DNA from 2 places in the Cryobacterium sp. 10I5 genome. Region 2 is predicted to be linked to the other one. Evidence: predicted binding sites of a transcription regulator. Region 2 holds the regulator's gene; the other holds the start of a gene.
What was found. Region 2 encodes HrcA, which represses chaperone genes, less so after heat shock. Its sites were predicted from a motif close to TTNGCACTCGNNNNNNNCGAGTGCNAA; they were not measured.
Positions count from the first base shown of each region.

Region 1: a site for HrcA is predicted at 3,610-3,636, ahead of groES (co-chaperone GroES). Genes of this name have one in related genera too.

Region 1 is NZ_JASJVI010000139.1:160-5,719, reverse strand. It holds gene QN350_RS18805 (ABC transporter substrate-binding protein) at 1-1,139, opposite strand, end outside; gene QN350_RS18800 (hypothetical protein) at 1,326-2,090, opposite strand; gene rarD (EamA family transporter RarD) at 2,134-3,063, opposite strand; gene groES (co-chaperone GroES) at 3,238-3,534, opposite strand; gene QN350_RS18785 (THUMP-like domain-containing protein) at 3,685-4,899, shown strand; gene QN350_RS18780 (hypothetical protein) at 4,960-5,370, opposite strand; partial or broken gene QN350_RS18775 (hypothetical protein) at 5,413-5,560, opposite strand, start outside.
Region 2 is NZ_JASJVI010000001.1:132,418-147,472, reverse strand. It holds gene QN350_RS00670 (ComEC/Rec2 family competence protein) at 1-917, shown strand, start outside; gene holA (DNA polymerase III subunit delta) at 1,010-2,047, shown strand; gene QN350_RS00660 (histidine kinase) at 2,144-2,632, shown strand; gene QN350_RS00655 (DUF4097 family beta strand repeat-containing protein) at 2,744-3,589, shown strand; gene QN350_RS00650 (ATP-binding cassette domain-containing protein) at 3,658-4,656, shown strand; gene QN350_RS00645 (ABC transporter permease) at 4,704-5,483, shown strand; gene rpsT (30S ribosomal protein S20) at 5,563-5,826, opposite strand; gene QN350_RS00635 (alpha/beta fold hydrolase) at 5,980-6,690, opposite strand; gene lepA (translation elongation factor 4) at 6,807-8,660, shown strand; gene QN350_RS00625 (DUF1990 domain-containing protein) at 8,665-9,312, shown strand; gene hemW (radical SAM family heme chaperone HemW) at 9,315-10,541, shown strand; gene QN350_RS00615 (DUF4870 domain-containing protein) at 10,553-10,924, opposite strand; gene QN350_RS00610 (DUF4870 domain-containing protein) at 11,003-11,428, opposite strand; gene hrcA (heat-inducible transcriptional repressor HrcA) at 11,599-12,612, shown strand; gene dnaJ (molecular chaperone DnaJ) at 12,675-13,793, shown strand; gene QN350_RS00595 (16S rRNA (uracil(1498)-N(3))-methyltransferase) at 13,798-14,562, shown strand; gene QN350_RS00590 (HIT domain-containing protein) at 14,612-15,001, shown strand.

The sequences.
Region 1 (5,560 bases), on a different contig from region 2:
CCCTTGCCACTCGCGCCGGAAACGGCCGCGAGCTGCGCCTGGATGTCGGCGGAGACGGTGGACTTGGCCTTCAGCGCCGCGAGGGCGGAGAGGGTGGTCGCGTCGTAGGCCTCGGGGGCGTAGGAGAAGTCGCCGAGGGCGGCCTTCTGGGTGTCCTTGTACCAGGAGACGAGCTTGGCCTTGAAGTCGTCGGCCGGGTAGGCGCCGGGGATCGTGCCCTGTGCGCTGGTCAGCGTGCCGGCTTCGAAGTCCTTGCTGTAGTCGGCGGTGTTGCCGTCAGACAGGTAGACCTTGGAGAGGTCGACGCCCTGGGCCTTGAGCTCGGGGATGATGGACTTGGTCTCGTCGAAGGCGAGGATGACGATCGCGTCGGGGTTGGTCGCCTTGGCGGCGGTCACCTCGGACGAGAACGTGGTCTGGCCGGGGGGGAATTCCTGGCCGTTGCCCTTGCCGCCGTAGACGACGGTTCCGCCGGAGGCTTCGATGCTCTTCTGCGTGAAGTCGCGGAGGCCGGTGCCGTAGGAGTCGTTGAAGACGAGGAAGGCGACCTTGGCGTTGCCGTCACCCGTGATGAGCTGGCCGAGCGCGGAACCCTGGACCGAGTCCGGCGGTGCGGTGCGGAAGTAGAACGGACCGTAGCCGCTGAGCTTGGCCGAGGTGTTGGCCGGGGAGATCTGGACGATCTTCGCGGAGGCGAAGGAGTCGACGACGTTGAGCGAAACGCTCGAGGACGCGGCGCCGATGGCGACGGAGACCTTGGCAGCGATGAGCTTCTGGGCGGACGCGGTCGAGATCGTCAGGTCCGTGCTGTCGCCGGAGTCGGTGGCCAGGACGCAGGCGTCCTTGCCGTCGACGCCGCCGGCGGCGTTGATGTCTGAGACGGCGAGGCCGACGCCGGCGAGTTCCGGCGGGTTGAGGTAAGCGAGGCTACCGGTGATCGGGAGGATCGAGCCGACGACCAGCGACTTGTCCGTGGACGCTCCGCTCGCACAAGCTGCGTCGGTGTACGAGGACGCGGCCGCGGCCGAGGTCGTGGTAGCGGTAGAACCGCCGCCGGATGCACAACCGGAGAGCATGACGGCGATGACGCCTGCTCCCGCCACGATGGCGGTCCGGAGGGCGTGCTTGGATTTAATCATCCTGGGTACCCTTTCATCTTGCACGCGTAAGTACGCCTCCGGGTGAGGCCCACTCGCGTTATTAGGCTCCAACCTAGGATCACTTTGTTTCGAGGATGTTTTCTTGCCGTTCAAACGGGACATCGTTAGCGATTCGTGACACCACCAGCATTTGCCCTGGGGGACGCCGTCGGACGAGGCGCTGTACTAAGAGCGTCGCCCGGTCACGCCCTGGTACGCGATCTGCTTCTTTTCACCGAGTGCGGTGATGCAAGATGCCCAAGATGTGCACACCGTGTCGCCGCGGCTGACCCGGTCGAGGGCCGGGGTGAGCGAGGGCCCGCCGTCGTCGCCTGCCTCGGTCGCGGCGAGGGCCGCGAGCACGACGCCGTCGAAGGCTTCTCCGCCTCCCGCGGTGTCGGCGAGGCCCGGATCGGAGGTGCGCAGACGCACCGCGAAGGCCTCGTCGGCCGCGAGCGGGGTGCCGCCGTTCGTGAAGCCGTCGAGCGGCAACAGAGCGATGCCCGCTGCGGCGACGGATGCCGCGACCTCCGCGGGTACGGCAGTCGTCGCGTCCCAGAGCACGAGGTCGACGTGTCGCGCCACCAGGTCGGCGACCGCGACCGCGACGTTCCCCGTCGAATTGCGATGGACGAGCTGGATCGGCGGGGTGCCGGGCAGGGCCTGCTCCTGGATCTCCCGGGCGGCCAGCTCGGTGCCCGCGACCTGCGCGGCACCGGTCACGACCGCTCCCGCCTCCCCGGTCATCGGGAACAGCGTGCCGACCAACAGCGTGCCGTCGCCGGTGGGCGCGATCGATGCCGCGACCGTCGGGGTGCTGGTCACGGCGGCGGGGGCTTCGCTTGCGGTGCACCCGGAGAGCACGAGCACGGCGGCGATGGCGGCGACCGTGAAGGCGAGTCCCGTCGTGGAGACGGAACGAGAGGTGACGGTCAGAGCTGGAAAGGGCATCCGTGGTCCTTTCACAGGTGGAGTCCTTCGAGCGTATCTCCGGTCAGAGGGGTTCGGGGGATGCTCGCCGCGGGGCGCGTCCGGTGACGACCATGTCGACCGTGAGGATCACGAGCGCGACCCAGACGAGTCCGAAGCCGACCCAGCGTTCGGGCGGCATGGGCTCGCCGAGGAGGAAGACGCCGACGAGGAACTGCAGCACCGGAGCGATGAACTGCACGAGGCCGAGCACGCTGAGCGGCAGGCGTCGGGCGGCCGCGGCGAAGAACAACAGCGGGACGGCCGTTACGACGCCCGTCGATACGAGGCCGACGGTGTGCCACGGCGATACAGTGCCGAAGGTGAGCCCCGTCACGGCGCCCACGATCAGGAGTTCCGCGATCGCGATCGGCATCAGCCAGGCGGTCTCGAGGGTGAGCCCGGTGAGCGCGCCGACGCCGGGGCCGACGTTCTTCTTGATGAGGCCGTAGAAACCGAAGGACAGGGCGAGGACGAGGGAGATCCACGGCAGCGACCCGTAGCCGAGCGTGAGCACGATCACGGCGGCCACGCTGATCGCGACCGCGATCCACTGGATGCGCCGTAACCGCTCGTGCAGGACGAAGACGCCCAGCAGCACCGTGACGATCGGGTTCATGAAGTAGCCGAGGGCCGCCTCGACGACGTGCCCGGTGAGCGCCGCAAAGACGTAGGTCTGCCAGTTGACGAAGATCAGGAGTCCGGCCAGGCCCATCACCCAGACCGTCTTCGGACGACGGAGCACCACGAGCAGGGCGGGCCAGCCCTGGGTGGCGGTGATCAGGGCGAGGCAGAAGACCAGCGAGAAGAGCACGCGCCAGGCCACGACCTCGAAGGGTCCCGTCGGGTGCAGCAGCAGGAAGAAGAGTGGGAGCAGTCCCCACAGGCCGTATGCGGCGATCGCGAAGGCGAGTCCGCTGGTCGGTTCGGCCGGCTGTCTCGGTGTGCGGCTCACAACGATTCCCCTTCGCGGGCGTGCCCGGCGTCAGCGTGCTCTGGGTGGTTCTGGGTGGTTCTGGCCGCGTTCAAGCGGGCCTGGGGAACACAAAATCCCGGATGACCAGGCCATCCGGGATTTTGTGTTGTCTATACGTGTAGTGCGGTCGTGCGTGGCGCCTGGGACGGATCCCTAGCGGACGACGACGGCGAGCACGTCGCGTGCGGAGAGGACGAGGAGATCGTCGCCACCGAACTTGACCTCGGTTCCGCCGTACTTGGAGTAGATGACCTTGTCGCCCACGGCAATGTCGAGCGGGATGCGGTTGCCGTTGTCGTCGATGCGGCCGGGGCCGACGGCGACAACTTCGCCCTCCTGGGGCTTTTCCTTGGCAGTGTCAGGGATGACCAGACCTGATGCGGTGGTCTGCTCGGCGTCGACCTGCTTGATGACGATGCGATCCTCGAGCGGCTTGATGGAGACCGACACGGTTGACCTCTTTCTTAGCTAAGACTTGGTTGGCAGACTCACAGCGAGAGTGCTAACAGCGAGTTTAGGGCGCATCTGGCACTCACGCAACGTGAGTGCCAGACTCGGGCGTTCCGGGCGCGGCGGCCACGGCTTGATATCGTTTGGACAATGGAACGCTCCGAGCTTGTTGACCTGTTGTCCCCCGATGGGCTGCGCCTGCTGGACTCGCTTCCGCCCTGGGACAACTCCTCCGATGTGGTGCGCCTCGTGAGCGACCTGCGCAAGGCCGGTCACCCGCAGGGACTCGTGACCGCGGTGCTCGGCCAGTCCCGGCTGCGGGCGAAGGCTGTCGCCAAGTTCGGCGACTTCGCCGGGAGGATGCTCTTCACCGAGGCCGGTCTCGAACAGGCCACCCGACTGAACGTCGCCGCCCTGCACGCCGGCCGGTTCGCGGCAGCCGGACTGGACCGGGTCGCCGATCTCGGCAGCGGCATCGGCAGCGACTCGATGGCCCTCGCCGCTCTCGACATCCAGGTGACCGCCGTGGACACCGACGAGGTCACGGCCACGGTCGCGAGCTACAACCTCGCTCCCTTCGACAATGCGAGCGTCGTGCACGGCGACGCGGAGACCTTCGACCTCACCGGCTTCGACGCGGCCTGGCTCGACCCGGCCCGCCGCACCGCCGGCCACAGCAACACCTCCCGGCTGACCCGGCCGGAAGACTATTCGCCGAACCTCGACTTCGTCTTCGGCCTGAGCGAGCGGATGCCGATCGGCGTGAAGCTCGGTCCGGGCCACGACCGCGACGCCATTCCCGCCGCCGCGGAAGCGCAGTGGGTCTCCGTGGACGGAAAGCTCGTCGAGATGGGCCTCTGGTTCGGCGCCCTCGCACGCGACGGCATCCGTCGCTCGGCCCTGCTCCTGGGCAGGGGCGGTCGGCACGAACTCACCGCGGCCGCAGACAGCGTGGACGTCGACAGCGTCGCCGGTGAGGCCGGCGTGGCAGGCAGCTACCTGTATGAGCCGGATGGCGCGGTGATCCGGGCACGGCTGATCGGCGACCTGGCCCGCAGCATGGACGCGCTGATGCTCGGGGAGGGCATCGCGTACCTGAAAACCGAGTCGCTGCACGAGACCCCGTTCGCGACGGCGTTCCGGGTGCTCGAGTCGCTGCCGGTGGACGAGAAGAAGCTCCGGCTCGCGCTCAAGGAACGCCGGATCGGGACGCTCGAGATCAAGAAGCGTGGCGTGGACATTGACCCGGCCGTGCTCCGCACCCGACTGAAGCTGCACGGACCCGAGTCGGCCACGCTCGTGCTCACCCGCGCGGGCGGGCGCAGGCTCGCGCTGCTCGTGGAGCGGGTGCAGCCGCCGCGCTGAGCACTCAGCGCTGTGCACTCAGTGCTGTGCACTCAGTGCTGTGCACTCAGTGCCAGGCGTTCAGTGCGGGATGGGGCTGATGGCCTGGCTGATCAGCACGATCCAGCCGGCGGCGATGACGAGGCCGGCAAGGCCCGTGCCGAGGCCCCAGGCCCAGATCGACACGGCCGCGCGTTCGGTACGGCTCGCCCAGACGGCGAGTATGACGGCCGTGAGCGAGAGCGGCGCGGCCCAGACCACGAAGACGGCGCCGGCGAGTCCGACGGCGCCGAATCCGAGGGATGCGACGGCGATGGCGCGCCTGCGGGAGAGGGCGCGAAGCTCGGACTCGGTGTAGACGTACGGCACCCACTCGGTGGGAGCCGTCACGGTTGAGGCGTAGTCGAGCTCGCCGGTGATTTCCTCCGGCGGGCGCGTGAGTTCGAAGCCGAGGTCGTCGCCGGCCGCGGTAGCGCGTCGTGCATCCGTCACTGCGGCCTCCCGGTCCGGTCACTGCGCCCGGCGAACGGGCTCTCAGCGATAGTAATCGGTACTCGGCACGCTTGCGAAGACGATGATCCAGACGACGATGCTCAGCAGGGAGAGGGCGACGCCGACGATGCCCGTGATCAGGCCGGTGAGCCACAGGGCACGGGCGCGCGGTTCCTTCGTGCGGCCGAGG
Region 2 (15,055 bases):
CTCGACGGCCGCGTGCAGGTGGAACCGGCCGGACCCGTTCGGCCCTCGATGGCTGGTCGGCGGCCGCGCTCGTCGTGCTCGTGCTGTTCGTCGGCGGGTATGCGGGCACCCTGATCGGACAGGCCGTCGGCCGGGCCGTGACGTTTCCCGCCGACTGGCAGATCGCCGCGTGCGACATCGGTCAGGGTGACGCCGTCGTCGTGAGGGATCACGGGGCTGACCGGGACCGCTTCGCGCTCGTCGACGTCGGACCGGACCCGAAGCCCTTGCAACGCTGCCTGAGTTCGCTCGGGATCGACCGCATCGACCTCCTGGTGCTGACCCACTACGACATGGACCACATCGGCGGAATCGCGGCCGTGATCGGCCGGGTCGGCACCGCGCTCGTCGGCATCCCCGAAAACGCGCAGGACGAGCGTCTGCACGCCCGGCTCGCCGAGGGCGGCGCCGAGGTCCGACAGGCAGCGAAAGGCGACGCGGGCACGCTCGGCGGCCTGCGCTGGGACGTGCTCTGGCCCGTACGCGGCGGATCGGAGATGCAGACCGGTAACCCGGGAAGCGTCACGATCGAATTTGACGGGCGCGGCATCCGCTCGGTTTTTCTCGGCGACCTCGGAGAGGACGCCCAGGACGCGCTCGACCGGGTGTCGGCTCCGGGCAGGGTCGACGTCGTCAAGGTCGCCCACCACGGCAGCCGCGACCAAAGCCCCCAGTTCTATGCCGAGCTGCACGCAACGGTGGGCCTCATCTCCGTCGGCGCCGACAATCGCTATGGTCACCCGACCGTCTCCCTGCTCGACCTGCTCCGCTCGGTGGGCACCCTCGCCGTGCGCACCGACCGGCAGGGGCTCTCGGTCGTCGCGCCGGACGCCGCCGGGGGAGGCGCCCTCGCTGTCTGGACGGAGAAGGGCGGCTGACGCCGATCACGTGCCGAGGGTGAGTGTCCCCGGTGCCGGTTAGGCTGGAAACCCTGAGCCCGCCCCTGAGCCGGTCAGGGGAGAGGACTCGCGTGGCCGTCCGCAGCGCAGCACCCGCCAAGACCGCGCGCGCCGGCAAGGCCGTCGCGATCCCGCAACTCGCCTGGCACGAGGTCCGGCCGGCGCCCATCGTGCTCGTCTCCGGGACCGAGACCTTCCTCGCCGAACGGGCCATCCGGCAGCTGCGTGACTTCCTCAAGCTCGAGGACCCGAGCCTCGAGATCAGCGACGTGCTCGCAGACAGCTACGCGCCCGGTGAACTCCTCACGATGGCGAGCCCGTCGCTGTTCGGCGAACCGCGCCTGATCCGGGTCACGAATGTGGAAAAGTGCAGCGACACCTTCCTCGCCGAGGCCCTCGACTATCTCGAGAACCCCGCGGACGACACCTACGTCGTGCTCCGCCATGCGGGCGGCGTGCGCGGCAAGAAGCTCCTCGACACCATCCGGTCCGGCCTCGGCGGCGGCATCGAGATCGTCTGCGCCGAACTCAAAAAGGACACCGACCGGCACGACTTCGCCGCGGCCGAATTCCGCACGGCGGGCAAGCGGGTCAGCGGCAGCGCCCTGCGCGCCCTCGTCGCGGCCTTCTCCGGGGACCTCGCCGAACTCTCTGCTGCGTGCCAGCAGCTCATCGCGGACTCGACCTCCGAGGTCACGGAGACCACGGTCGACCGGTACTACGGCGGCCGCGTCGAGGCGAACGCGTTTAAGGTCGCCGACGCGGCGATCGCCGGCAAGTACGGCGACGCTCTCGTCATTCTGAGGCACGCGCTCACCTCCGGCGCAGACCCGGTGCCCGTCGTCGCGGCCTTCGCGATGAAGATCCGCACCATGGCCAAGGTCTACGGTGCCCGGGGCGGGTCCGGCCAGCTCGCCGGCCAGCTCGGCCTGGCGCCCTGGCAGGTCGAACGCGCCCAGCGCGACCTCCGCGGCTGGACAGATGAGGGCCTCGGACGGTGCATCGTCGCCCTCGCCGAAGCGGATGCCGCGGTCAAGGGCGCCGAACGGGATCCCGTTTTCGCCCTCGAACGCCTGATCGGGGTCATCGCCCGCCGCGGCGAGGACTGACCTGCCAACGTACCCCTGCCAGCCCGTAACGGCTTCATTCCCAGTGTGACACCATAATCGCTTGACATGACACCACGCTGGTGTCACCATGGTGACATGGAACTCGGACAGTACGTCACCGACCTGCAGCGCCAGTTGGCGGAGACCGCGGCGAACGGCGCGGAGGACACCCGTGCCGTCGCGGAACGGCTCGCCGCCGGACTGGATGCCGCGACGAGGCTCGTGCTCCTCGACGTCCTGTCGGCCGCGGTCGGCGAGATCACCCGCGACCTCGCGCCCGGTTCGGTCGACCTGCGGCTCCGCGGCCGCGAGATCGAGTTCGTGGTCACCCAGCCGAACTCCGAGTCCGACGCCGAGGAACGTCAGCCCGCCGCCGTCGACCTCGACGACACGAGCACCTCGCGCACGACGCTCCGCCTCCCGGACGCCCTCAAGACCCGGGTGGACGAGGCGGCGGCGGCCGACGGGCTTTCTGTCAACACCTGGCTCGTCCGCGCGATCGCGGCCGCCCTCCAGCCCCGGCAGCGCCGCTCAGCGCAACGCACGCTGCGCACCGGGGACAACTTCGCTGGCTGGGCGCGCTGACCGGCCCGGCCCCGGCATCCACCAGCATCACCCCGACGCACCACACACACCGGACTCGCGCCACACACACGCACCGGTCTCACACCAGCCCACAGAAAGGGACGCGCCAGCATGCCCGCATACAGTACCCCCGGCCCCATCGACCTCGCCATCAACCTGCCCGTCGGCATCGTCGAGGTGCTCGCCGGCGACCGCCCCGACACCATCGTGACGGTGGCGCCGACAAACCCGGCGAAGGCCGTCGATCGCAGGGGAGCGGAGGAGACCCGGGTCGAGTTCGACGGCAGCCGGTTGACCATCACCGGGCCGAAGCCCCGCTTCAGCGTCATCGGCCCGACCGAGTCCGTCGACGTGAAGGTCGAGCTGCCCACCGGCTCGCGGCTGACCGTCGAGATCAGCGTCGGCGGCGTGCGAACCGTCGGCCGGCTCGGCGCGACCCGCGTCAAGGCGTCGACCGGCGCCGTGAACCTCGACGCCACGGGCGACCTGTGGCTCCGCGCCTCCCACGGCAACGCGTCGGTGACCACCGCAGACGGCGGCATCGACATCACGGCGGACCACGGTCAGATCCGGATCGGCACCGTCACCGGAGACGCCGTGCTCAAGGCGTCGCACGGCAGCATCCTGATCGGTGAATCGGGCGGCGACCTCGAGGCGAAGCTCTCCTACGGCGACCTCGACATCACCACGGCGCTCGCCTCCGTCTCGGCAAAGACCGCGTACGGCAGCATCCACCTGCACGAGGTGTCGAGTGGTTCGGTCCAGCTCGACAGCGGCTTCGGCCAGGTGACCGTCGGCGTCCGACCGGGCATCCCCGCCTGGCTCGATCTCGCCACGAAGGAAGGACGGGTGCACAACGAACTGGCCGGCGACCGGGCTCCCGACTCCGCCGAGCACACCGTCTCGGTCCGTGCGCGCACCCGTTTCGGCGACATTGCCGTCGAACGGGCCCGCTGACCCGGTGAAGCACAGCACCCAGCAACAGAAACAGCAGGGCAGTCAACCAGCAGAAGGGAATGACAGACATGACCAGACCGGCGATCGACGTCCAGGGGCTCCGTAAGGCCTATGGCGGAAAGACCGTGCTCGACCAGGTCGACCTCAGCGTCGAGGCGGGCACCGTCACGGCGCTGCTCGGCCCGAACGGCGCGGGCAAGACCACGACCGTGCACATCCTGTCCACGCTCGTGCGACCGGACGGCGGCACCGCCGTCGTCAACGGCTGCGACGTGGTGCGCGACCATGACGGCGTGCGCGCCGCGATCGGCCTCACCGGCCAATTCTCGGCCGTCGACGGCCTGCTCACCGGCGAAGAGAACCTCCGCTTGATGGCGAGGCTGCGGCACCTCGGGCCGAAACGCGGGGCCCAGCGGGTGGCGGAACTCCTCGAGCAGTTCGACCTCGTCGAGTCCGCGCGGAAGCCGCTCGTGACCTACTCGGGAGGGATGCGTCGCCGCCTCGACCTCGCCATGACCCTCGTCGCGGCGCCGAGGGTGCTCTTCCTCGACGAGCCGACCTCCGGCCTGGACCCGCGCAGTCGTCACACGATGTGGGACATCGTGCGTGGCCTGGTATCGGACGGCACGACGGTTCTCCTCACCACCCAGCACCTCGACGAGGCCGATGAGCTCGCCGACCGCATCGCGGTGCTCGACGGCGGCCGGATCGTCGCGAACGGCACGCCGGACGAGCTCAAGCGCCTCGTCCCCGGCGGGCACATCCGGCTGCGATTCACGGATGCCGCGGCGCTCGACGCCGCCGCCCGGCTGCTCGGCGACTCCACTCGCGATGAGGCAGGGCTCGCGCTCACGGTGCCGGGCGACGGCACGGTCGGCGCGCTGCGGGGCATCCTGGACCGCCTCGACAACGCAGGCGTCGAGATGGAGGACCTCAGCATCCACACGCCTGATCTCGACGACGTCTTCTTCGCCCTCACCGCCACCACAAACCGGTCCGCCCGGTCCGCCCGGTCCGCGCGGGCCGCTGAGGCCGAACCGGCTCGAACGAAGGGAACGGAGTCATGACCACACTCACCGCCACGCACGCACCGGCCTCTGGCCGGAGGTCGCATGTGATCGCAGACACTATCACGATGCTGCAGCGCAATCTGCTGCACATGGTGCGCTACCCCGGCCTCTCGCTGTTCACCATCCTCGGACCCGTGGTGGCGCTGCTGCTCCTCGTGTTCGTCTTCGGTGGAACGCTCGGGGCCGGCCTGCCCGGCGTCGACCCCTCCGGCGGGCGCGACGCCTACCTGGCCTATGTGATGCCCGGAATCCTCCTCATCACGATCGCCGGCAGCGCGGGCGGCACCTCGATCACCGTCGCCATGGACATGACGGAGGGAATCACGGCGCGCTTCCGCACCATGTCGATCTCGCGGGCCGCGGTCCTCGCCGGACACGTCGTCGGCAACACCCTCCAGGCCGTCATCGCCGTCGCGCTCGTGCTCGGCGTCGGCCTCCTGATCGGATTCCGGCCCACGGCGAGCCCGGCAGAATGGCTCGCGGCGGCAGGCCTGATCGTGCTCATCTCGTTCGCGGTGAGCTGGCTCGGCGTCGCGATGGGAATGCAGTCGAAGACCGTCGAGACGGCCAGCAACCTGCCCCTGCTCCTGACCCTCCTGCCGCTCCTCGGCAGCGGCTTCGTGCCGACGGCCTCGATGCCGGGGTGGCTGCAGTGGTTCGCAGAGTACCAGCCGTTCACGCCGTTCATCGAGAGCCTGCGCGGGCTGCTCCTCGGCACCCTGCCCGGCTGGAACCCGGTGCTCGCGATCGGATGGTGCGCCGTTCTGGCTCTCGTCGGCTACGCCTGGTCGATGGCGCTCTACGAGCGCAAGTCCGTGCGCTGACTGCACAACACGAAAAAGCCCCCGCCGGGTAGGCGGGGGCTTTTTCGCGAGCCGGAAATTCGGCCGGGTGATGCGGAGACTAGACGAGCGCGCCGACGGACTTGGCGAGCGCCGACTTCTTGTTTGCAGCCTGGTTGCGGTGGATGACACCCTTGCTGACGGCCTTGTCGAGCTTCTTCGACGCAATCGCGAGGCTGGCGACAGCCTTGTCCTTGTCGCCGGAGGTGACAGCGAGGCGCGCAGCGCGAACGGCGGTCTTGAACTCGCTCTTGACCGCCTTGTTGCGCTCCTGGGCCTTCTTGTTGGTGCCAATTCGCTTGATCTGCGACTTGATATTTGCCACGTTTATACGCTTTCGTTAGGTTCTTGTTCGGATGGGCCGCGTGGCGGTAGAGGGCGCCGTACGGCAAAATCGTGGTGGGGTGGGACCCAACACGCAAGCCAACAGGCAACGATACCAGTTAATCGGTCCGGTCGATAATCGGGTCGGGGAACGTCAGGGGAGCCGGGTCAGGACCCCGGCGAGCACGGCCGCGAAGCGTTCCGGCTGGGCAAGGCAGACCAGGTGCGTTGCCCGGGGGACGATGATGAGACGGCCGTCCCTGCACGCGGAGAGGAATCGCTTCTCGTGCAACCTGAACTGGTCGAAGGCACCGTTGACTAGCCAGACCGGCCCCGGGTATTCGGCCAGGCTCCGCAGCGGGTTCAGCGTAGCCGTCGCGCCGAGTCCGGCATCCATGACGCCGAGCGGAACCCCGCCGGCGAGGGCGTCGAGCGCACCTTCCCGGGGCAGCAGGACGCGCACGAGGGTTGTGTGCAGCCACAGGCCGTGGTCGGGGAGGAGACGGATCGCCCGGGCCAGGCTCCGGTAGGCTGCGAGCCCCGGCCCGGCCGGAACGAAGCTGCACCCAGCCGCGACGAGGCCGATCACCCGTTCGGGACGGGCGGCGGCGTATGCGATCGAGTAGTACCCGCCCAGGGACAGCCCGACCAGGAGCACCCGGCCGCCCAGTGCGGTCACACCCTCGTCGATCGCCCGGAGTGCCGCCGCGACCGTGAATTCTTCGTCGCTGCGCAATCCGTGGCCGGGCAGATCGATCGCCAGCGATGGATGTCCTGATTCGCTGAGGCGCGCCTGCTGCTGCCGCCACATGGTGCGCGAGGCCCGGATGCCGTGCACGAACAGCAGCGGGGTGGCTTCCGTCATCGTTCCTCCCGACGTTCGGGGCGACCGGTCGATAACGGGAGAGCATACTCGCGCGCGACGCATTGTCCCCGGGCGAAATCCGCGGCGGGCCCGAGCTATGGGAGAATTACCGGATCATGTCACCCAGACCCCTCACGGCGTTCCTGCCGGCCGCAACACCGCCGGCATTCATCCGTAACTTCTGCATCATCGCGCACATCGACCACGGCAAGTCCACCCTCGCCGACCGGATGCTGCAGATCACCGGCGTCGTCGACGACCGCCTGATGCGGGCCCAGTACCTCGACCGCATGGACATCGAGCGCGAACGCGGCATCACCATCAAGAGCCAGGCCGTGCGGATGCCGTGGGAACTCGACGGCCAGGCCTACGCGCTCAACATGATCGACACCCCGGGTCACGTCGACTTCACCTACGAGGTCTCCCGGAGCCTCGCTGCGTGCGAGGGCGCCATCCTGCTCGTCGACGCGGCCCAGGGCATTGAAGCCCAGACGCTCGCGAACCTCTACCTCGCCCTCGAGAACGACCTCACGATCATCCCGGTGCTCAACAAGATCGACCTCCCCGCCGCGGACCCGGACAAGTACGCGAAGGAACTCGCGAGCCTGATCGGCGGCAAGCCGGAAGACGTGCTGCGCGTCTCCGGCAAGACCGGCATCGGCGTCGCCGAGCTGCTCGACCGCGCTACCCGGCTCATCCCGGCCCCCGTGGGAGACCCGGACGCCCCCGCCCGCGCCATGATCTTCGACTCGGTCTACGACAGCTACCGCGGCGTCGTCACCTATGTCCGCATGATCGACGGCAAGCTCAGCCCGCGCGAGAAGATCCAGATGATGTCGACCCGGGCGACCCACGAGATCCTCGAGATCGGCGTCACGAGCCCGGAACCGACCCCGAGCAAGGGTCTCGGCGTCGGCGAGGTGGGCTACCTGATCACCGGCGTGAAGGACGTCCGCCAGTCCAAGGTCGGCGATACCGTCACGACCGCGTTGCGCCCCGCGACCGTGGCCCTGCCCGGCTACACCGAGCCCAAGCCGATGGTGTTCTCCGGCCTGTACCCGATCGACGGCAGCGACTACCCCGCCCTCCGCGAAGCACTCGACAAGCTCAAGCTCTCCGACGCCTCCCTCGTCTACGAGCCGGAGACATCCGTCGCCCTCGGCTTCGGGTTCCGCTGCGGCTTCCTCGGCCTGCTCCACCTCGAGATCATCACCGAGCGCCTCGACCGCGAGTTCAACCTCGACCTGATCACGACCGCCCCGAGCGTGATCTACGAGGTTTCGACCGACGACAAGAAGACTGTCACCGTGACGAACCCGAGCGAGTTCCCGGACGGGAAGATCGCCAAGGTCGAGGAGCCCATCGTCAAGGCCGCGATCCTCGCGCCCAAGGACTATGTCGGCGTCATCATGGAACTCTGCCAGGGCCGTCGTGGCACCCTGCTCGGCATGGAGTACCTCGGTGAGGACCGGGTCGAGATCCGCTACACGATGCCCCTCGGCGAGATCGTCTTCGACTTCTTCGACCAGCTCAAGAGCAAGACCGCCGGCTACGCCTCGCTCGACTACGAACCGATCGGCTCGCAGGAGGCGGACCTCGTCAAGGTCGACATCCTGCTCCAGGGCGAACAGGTCGACGCGTTCAGCGCCATCGTGCACCGCGACAAGGCCTACGACTACGGCGTGCTCATGACCGGGCGGCTGCGGAAGCTCATCCCACGGCAGCAGTTCGACGTTCCGATCCAGGCCGCGATCGGCGCACGCATCATCGCCCGCGAATCGATCAGCGCGATCCGCAAGGACGTCCTCGCCAAGTGCTACGGCGGCGACATCTCGCGCAAGCGCAAGCTGCTCGAGAAGCAGAAAGAGGGCAAGAAGCGCATGAAGATGGTCGGCCGCGTCGAGGTGCCGCAGGAGGCCTTCATCGCCGCGCTCTCGGGCGACGAGCCGGCCAAGAAAGAGAAGAAGTAGGCGGATGCGCCGGTCCACCTTCACCGACGCCGCCGTGACGTACACGGCGATCGGCGGCACCCTCGCCCCCGACCTGCTCCGTTACCCGCCCCGCGGCTACCGGCCGCTCGAACGCACCGTGCGCCTCGGCAGCGGCGCTGAACGGTTCCGCACCGCCGCGGCGCTCCTGATGACCTGGGGGGTGCAGCTCGGCAGCGGCATGACCGTCACCGACCTCCTCCCTGGCACCGGCGTGCAGTACACCGGGATCGTGTTCGACCAGGACGGCACCCCGTCGACGAACCAGGCGCATCCCGTCGACGAGGCGACGTTCGCCGACGACGGCACGCCGTACATCGTGAACGGCATGTCCGCGCGCCTCTCGGTCGCGGTCGGCCCGTTCACCGTCGACTCGCCCGTGCGCGTCGTCTACGTCATCGACGAGGCCGACCGGATCGGCTTCGGCTACGGCACCCTGCCCGGCCACCCCGCGAGCGGCGAGGAAGCGTTCATCGTCGAACGACACGACGACGACTCCGTCTGGCTGACGATCCGGGCATTCTCCCGCCCGAGTACCTGGTTCTACCGGCTCGCCTGGCCGGTCGTCCGGCTGCAGCAGGCGAAGTTCACCGCCAGGTACCTGCGCGCCCTGCACCCGGTCGGCGCGGTCTGACGGTGGGCAGCGCCCTGCCTCTCGGCGACCCCGCCCCGCGCGACGGGCTGCTCCCGGCATCCGCCGCCGTGGGAGCCCACGAGCGCGACTTCGGCGTGTACCTGCACGTGCCCTTCTGCCGGGTGCGCTGTGGCTACTGCGACTTCAACACCTACACGGCGACAGAGCTGCGCGGAGCCTCCCAGCATGACTACGCCGGACAGGCCGTCGCCGAGGTCGAGTCCGCAGGACGAATCCTCCGCGACTCCGGGGTTCCCGACCGGGAAGCCGCGACGGTGTTCTTCGGCGGCGGCACCCCCACACTGCTGCCCGCCGCGGACCTCGTGCGGATGCTCGACTCCGTCCGCGACACCTGGGGCCTCGAGTCCGGCGCCGAAGTGACCACAGAAGCCAACCCGGACTCGGTCGACGCCGCCTACCTCGACGCCCTCGCCGCCGCCGGCTTCACCAGGGTCTCGTTCGGCATGCAGTCCGCCGTGCCCCGGGTGCTCGCGACCCTCGAGCGCACCCACGATCCGGAGCGGATCCCGCTCGTGACCGGCTGGGCGCGCGACGCCGGCCTCGACGTGAGCCTCGACCTGATCTACGGCACACCGGGGGAGACCCGCGCCGACTGGCGTGCGAGCCTCGAGCAGGCCATCGGGCTCGCCCCGAACCACATCAGCGCATACTCGCTCATCGTCGAAGACGGCACGAAGCTCGCGAGGCAGATCCGCCGCGGCGAGCTCGCGCCCGTCGACGAGGACACCCAGGCGGAGTACTACGAACTCGCCGACGAGCTCCTCGAAGCCGCCGGCTACGGCTGGTACGAGGTCAGCAACTGGGCGACGGATGCCGCACACCGGTCCAGGCACAACCTCGCGTACTGGCGCAGCCAGGACTGGTGGGGGGTCGGACCCGGTGCGCACAGCCACGTCGGCGGCGTGCGCTGGTGGAACGTCAAGCACCCTTCGGCATACGCAGACCGGATGCTCGCCGGTGATTCGCCGGCGGCCGGGCGGGAAACCCTCGACGCGACCACCCGGGAGGTCGAGAGAGTCCTGCTGCTCACCCGCATCCGGGAGGGTATCCGGATCGACACGCTCTCGCAGCTCGGTCGCCGCGAGGTTGCCGGTCTCATCGCCGATGAGCTCATCAACGCGAAAGCCGCCCTCTCCGGGACGGTCGAATTGACCAGGAGAGGGCGGCTTCTCGCGGACGCCGTCGTGCGGCGGCTGCTCGCGGACTAAGGTTCTGCGGTCTAGCTGACGAACTTGATGGTGAGCGGGTAGGTGTAGTACTCGCCCTTGTTGGCCGCGAGGGCGGCGAGGATGCTGAACACAACGCTGAGAACCCAGATCGCCGGCAGCAGCAGCAGGCCGATGAACGCGAAAAGAAGGATACTCGCCACCACGTACGCGATCAGCAGGGTGATCTGGAAATTGAGCGCCGTCGCCGCGTGTGCCCGGATGAACGGGCCGCGGTCCTTGAGCACGAGGTAACCGATGAGCGCAGGCAGGAATTCGAAGAGGATTCCGCCCACGTGGATCAGGGTGGCCCACAGCCGTTCGTCCGACGGGTTCATCGGAGTGACGGGCTGGTAGGAATTGGCGGGGGGTGGGGTGGTAGACATTCGGGCTCCTTGTGCGCGTTGTCGGTTGTGCTGGTCCCGCGAGGTACTCCGGGCTTGTGGGTTCCGCCGTGCGCCGGGCTACTTGATCAGACGCAGGGCGAAGGGGTAGCGGTAGGCCTGGCCGTCCTTCGCCTTCAGGAAGCCCAGGACCGAGAAGATGATGGAGACGACGAACGCCGCGAGGTTGATCAGGCCGCCGATCAGGACGACCGTGAGGATCCAGCCGATCACGTAGATGATCCCGATCGTGATCTGGAAGTTCAGCGCCTCCTTCGCTTCCTGGTCGGTGAAGCGACCGCGGTCCTTGAACACGAGCCAGATGATCAGCGACGGCAGGAAGCTGATGATGCCGCCGAGGTGCGCGAACGACGCCCACTGGCGGTCCTCGGTCTCGGTGAGGGGAACGGCGGCAACGGGAGTGGGTGCCGCCGGCTGGTACGGCTGCTGCGGGGGCCGCTGGCCCAGGTTCGGATCTTCGCCGCTGTTACCGGTTGAATTGCTCATCATCGTGCCTTTCCATGCGGATGGGGGACCATTACAAGACTCAAGGTACTGCGCCCAATGATCCGCTAGCAATGGGGGTGTCCCCGTGTGTCGCGATATGATTGGCAGTCAAACGCTGTGAGTGCCAAAGTCGCCGGCACCCAGTCACCCGGAAAGGAGGCGATTCAGTCATGGTTTCGGATCGCAGCCTCGAAGTTCTGCGGGTCATAGTCCAAGACTACGTCGCCTCGCGCGAGCCCGTCGGCTCAAAAACCATCGTTGACCGGCATTCCTTCGGCGTCTCCGCGGCGACCATTCGCAATGACATGGCTCTCCTCGAGGAGGAGGAGCTCATCATCGCCCCGCACACCTCCTCAGGGCGGATCCCGACCGACAAGGGGTACCGCCTCTTCGTCGATCACCTCGCCGATCTGCGCCCGCTGTCCGCGGCGCAGCGCCAGGCCATCGAAACGTTCCTCGGGCAGTCCGCCGACCTCGACGAGGTCCTCGCCCGCAGCGTCCGGCTCCTCTCCCAGCTCACCCACCAGGTCGCGCTCGTGCAGTACCCCTCGCTGTCCCGCGCGAAGGTGCGCCACATCGAGCTCGTACCGCTCTCGGAGACCCGGCTCCTGTCCGTGCTGATCACGGATGCCGGCCGGGTCGAACAACGCGTGATCGAGCTTCCCCGGCCGCTCGAGGAACACCTGCTCGTCCGTCTCCGCGCCCGTCTCAACGCCGCCGTGGTGGGCCTCAGCATGAGCGCGGCAGCGACCGTGCTCACGGATGCCGCCGACCTGGCCGGCGAGCAACCCGACCTCGTGTCCCTCGTCACCCTCACCCTCCGCGACCAGGTCGGTGCGAACCGGCAGGAGCGGCTCGTGATGGCGGGAGCCGCCAACCTCGTGCGCACAGAGGAAGACTTCACCGGGAGCATCTACCCGGTGCTCGAGGCCATCGAGGAGCAGGTCGTCCTGCTGCGCCTCTTCGGAGAGATGGCCACAGACCAGCACGGGGTGTCGGTGAGTATCGGCAGGGAGAACGCCCCCTTCGGCCTCTCCGAGACCAGCGTGCTGACGAGCGGCTACAGCTCGCAGGGTGGAGACCTTGCCCGCCTCGGCGTCCTGGGCCCCACCCGGATGGATTACTCGAACAACATGGCGGCCGTTCGTGCCGTCGCCCGCTACCTGTCCCGCCTGCTCGAATAGGCGAGTCTCCCGACCAGCCCCCACGCCGCACACCTACGAAAACAGACCTAGGAGAGCCAGCTTTGGCTGACCATTACGAAGTACTCGGCGTCGCACGCGATGCCTCCACCGACGAGATCAAGAAGGCGTACCGCCGCCTCGCCCGCCAGCTCCACCCCGACGTGAACCCCGGCGCAGATGCGTCGGAGCGGTTCAAGCACGTCACCCACGCCTACGACGTGCTGAGTGACGCGAAGCAGCGTGAGAACTATGACCACGGCGGCAACGGCCGAACGGGCGGAAACGCCGGTTTCGACGGCAACTTCGGCAACTTCGGCGACATCTTCGAGACCTTCTTCGGCGGAGGGGGCGGCGGCGGAAGCCGCGGGCCCCGATCCCGCCGGGAACGTGGCCAGGACGCGCTGATCCGGGTCGAACTCGACCTCGACGAGATCATCTTCGGAACCCACCGCGACCTCGAGGTCGACACGGCCATCGTCTGCCCGACCTGCAGCGGCACCTGCTGCCAGCCGGGCACCGCCCCCGTCACGTGCGACATCTGCCACGGCACCGGCAACATCCAGCGCGCCGTGCGCTCCCTGCTCGGCAATGTCATGACGTCGAGCCCGTGCGGCTCCTGCCGCGGTTTCGGCACCATCATCGCCACCCCGTGCGTGACCTGCCAGGGCCAGGGCCGCGTCCGCGCGCGCCGCACGGTTCCCGTCGACATCCCCGCCGGCGTCGACACCGGACTGCGCCTGCAGATGCCCGGCAGCGGAGAAGCCGGCCCCGCCGGCGGCCCCAACGGCGACCTGTACCTCGAGATGAAGGTTCGCCACCACGACGTGTTCAGCCGCGACGGTGACGACCTGCTCTGCACCCTCGACGTGCCCATGACGGATGCGATCCTCGGCACGACGACAACGGTCAAGGCCCTCGACGGCGACATCACCGTCGAGATCCGTGCCGGAGTGCAGGGCTCAGAGGTCATCACGGTCAAGGACCGCGGAGTCTCGCGCCTCCGCGGCAACGGCCGCGGCGACCTGAAGGTCGGAATCCACGTCGTGACGCCGACCAAGCTCGACCACAAGGAACGGGAACTGATCGAACAGTTCGCCGCGCGGCACAAGTCTCCGGCGCCCGCGCTCAGTGCGGTGCAGCAGGGACTCTTCGCGAAGCTCCGCGACCGGTTCCGCGTCTAACCGAATGGCTCACTTCTTCATCGACGAGTCCCTCCGGGCGGAGGACTGCCCCGTCGGGGCCCTCGCGACCATCATCGGTGCGGAGGCCAGGCACGCGGTCACCGTGAGCCGGGTCCGGCCGGGGGAACACCTGCTCGCCGGAAACGGGTCCGGCTTGCTCCTCGAGGCGACCGTCGAGGACGCCGAGCCCGGCCGGCTGGCCCTGCGGATCGACGGCGCACGAAACATCGAGAGGCCGAGCCCGCGCATCCGCCTCGTGCAGGCACTCGCCAAGGGCGACCGCGACGAGATGGCCGTGCAGGCCGCGACCGAACTCGGGGTCGACGGTGTCGTCCCGTGGGCTGCGTCCCGCTCGGTGACGCGGTGGGAGGGCCCCAAGATCGCCAAGGGCCGGGATCGCTGGCGTGCCATCGTGCGGGAAGCGTCCAAGCAGTCGATCCGGGCCTGGCTTCCCGAGGTCGCAGAGCTCACGAGCACCAAACAACTCGTCGTGCTGGCGCGGGACACCCGGATGCTGCTCCTCGAGCCCACCGCCGAGCTCCGGCTGACCCGGTTTCCCGCGCACGACGCCGGGGCCGACGATCAGGCAGGAGCGGCGCGGGACATCGTGCTCGTCGTCGGCCCGGAAGGCGGCATCGCGGCCTCGGAACTCGAGCTGCTGGAATCCGCGGGTGCCGTGCGGGTGCGCCTCGGCGACACCGTGCTGCGCACCTCGACGGCGGGGCCGGCCGCCCTCGCCCTGCTCAACGCCGCCCTCGCCCGTTGGTGACCGTCCGCTGGTGACCCCTGCCGGGCGACCTGCCGCTTAAGATAGGACCATGTCAGAAACCGGCGCAGAACCCTCCGTCTTCAGCCGCATCGTCGCACGGGAAATCCCGGCGACCATCGTCGCCGAGACCGACCGCATCATCGCATTCACGGACATCAACCCGCAGGCCCCCGTGCACATCGTCGTCACGACGAAGACCGAGGCGTACCGCAATGTCGTCGAACTCGCAGCCGGCGATCCCGGCTTGCTCGCCGAGCTCGTCGCGGTGGCCGGACAGGTCGCCACCGACCTCTCCGACGGCCAGTTCCGCCTCGTCTTCAACACCGGCGCCTCCGCCGGCCAGACCGTGTTCCACGTCCACGCCCACGTGCTCGCCCAGAAGCCCGCGACGGACCCGGCGACCGGCTCACTCGGAGAGGGCACACTTGGCTCCGTCTGAGTTCAGAGGCGACGGGCTCCCCGGGTCGGAGCCGTCCGGTGCCGTGCCTCCCGC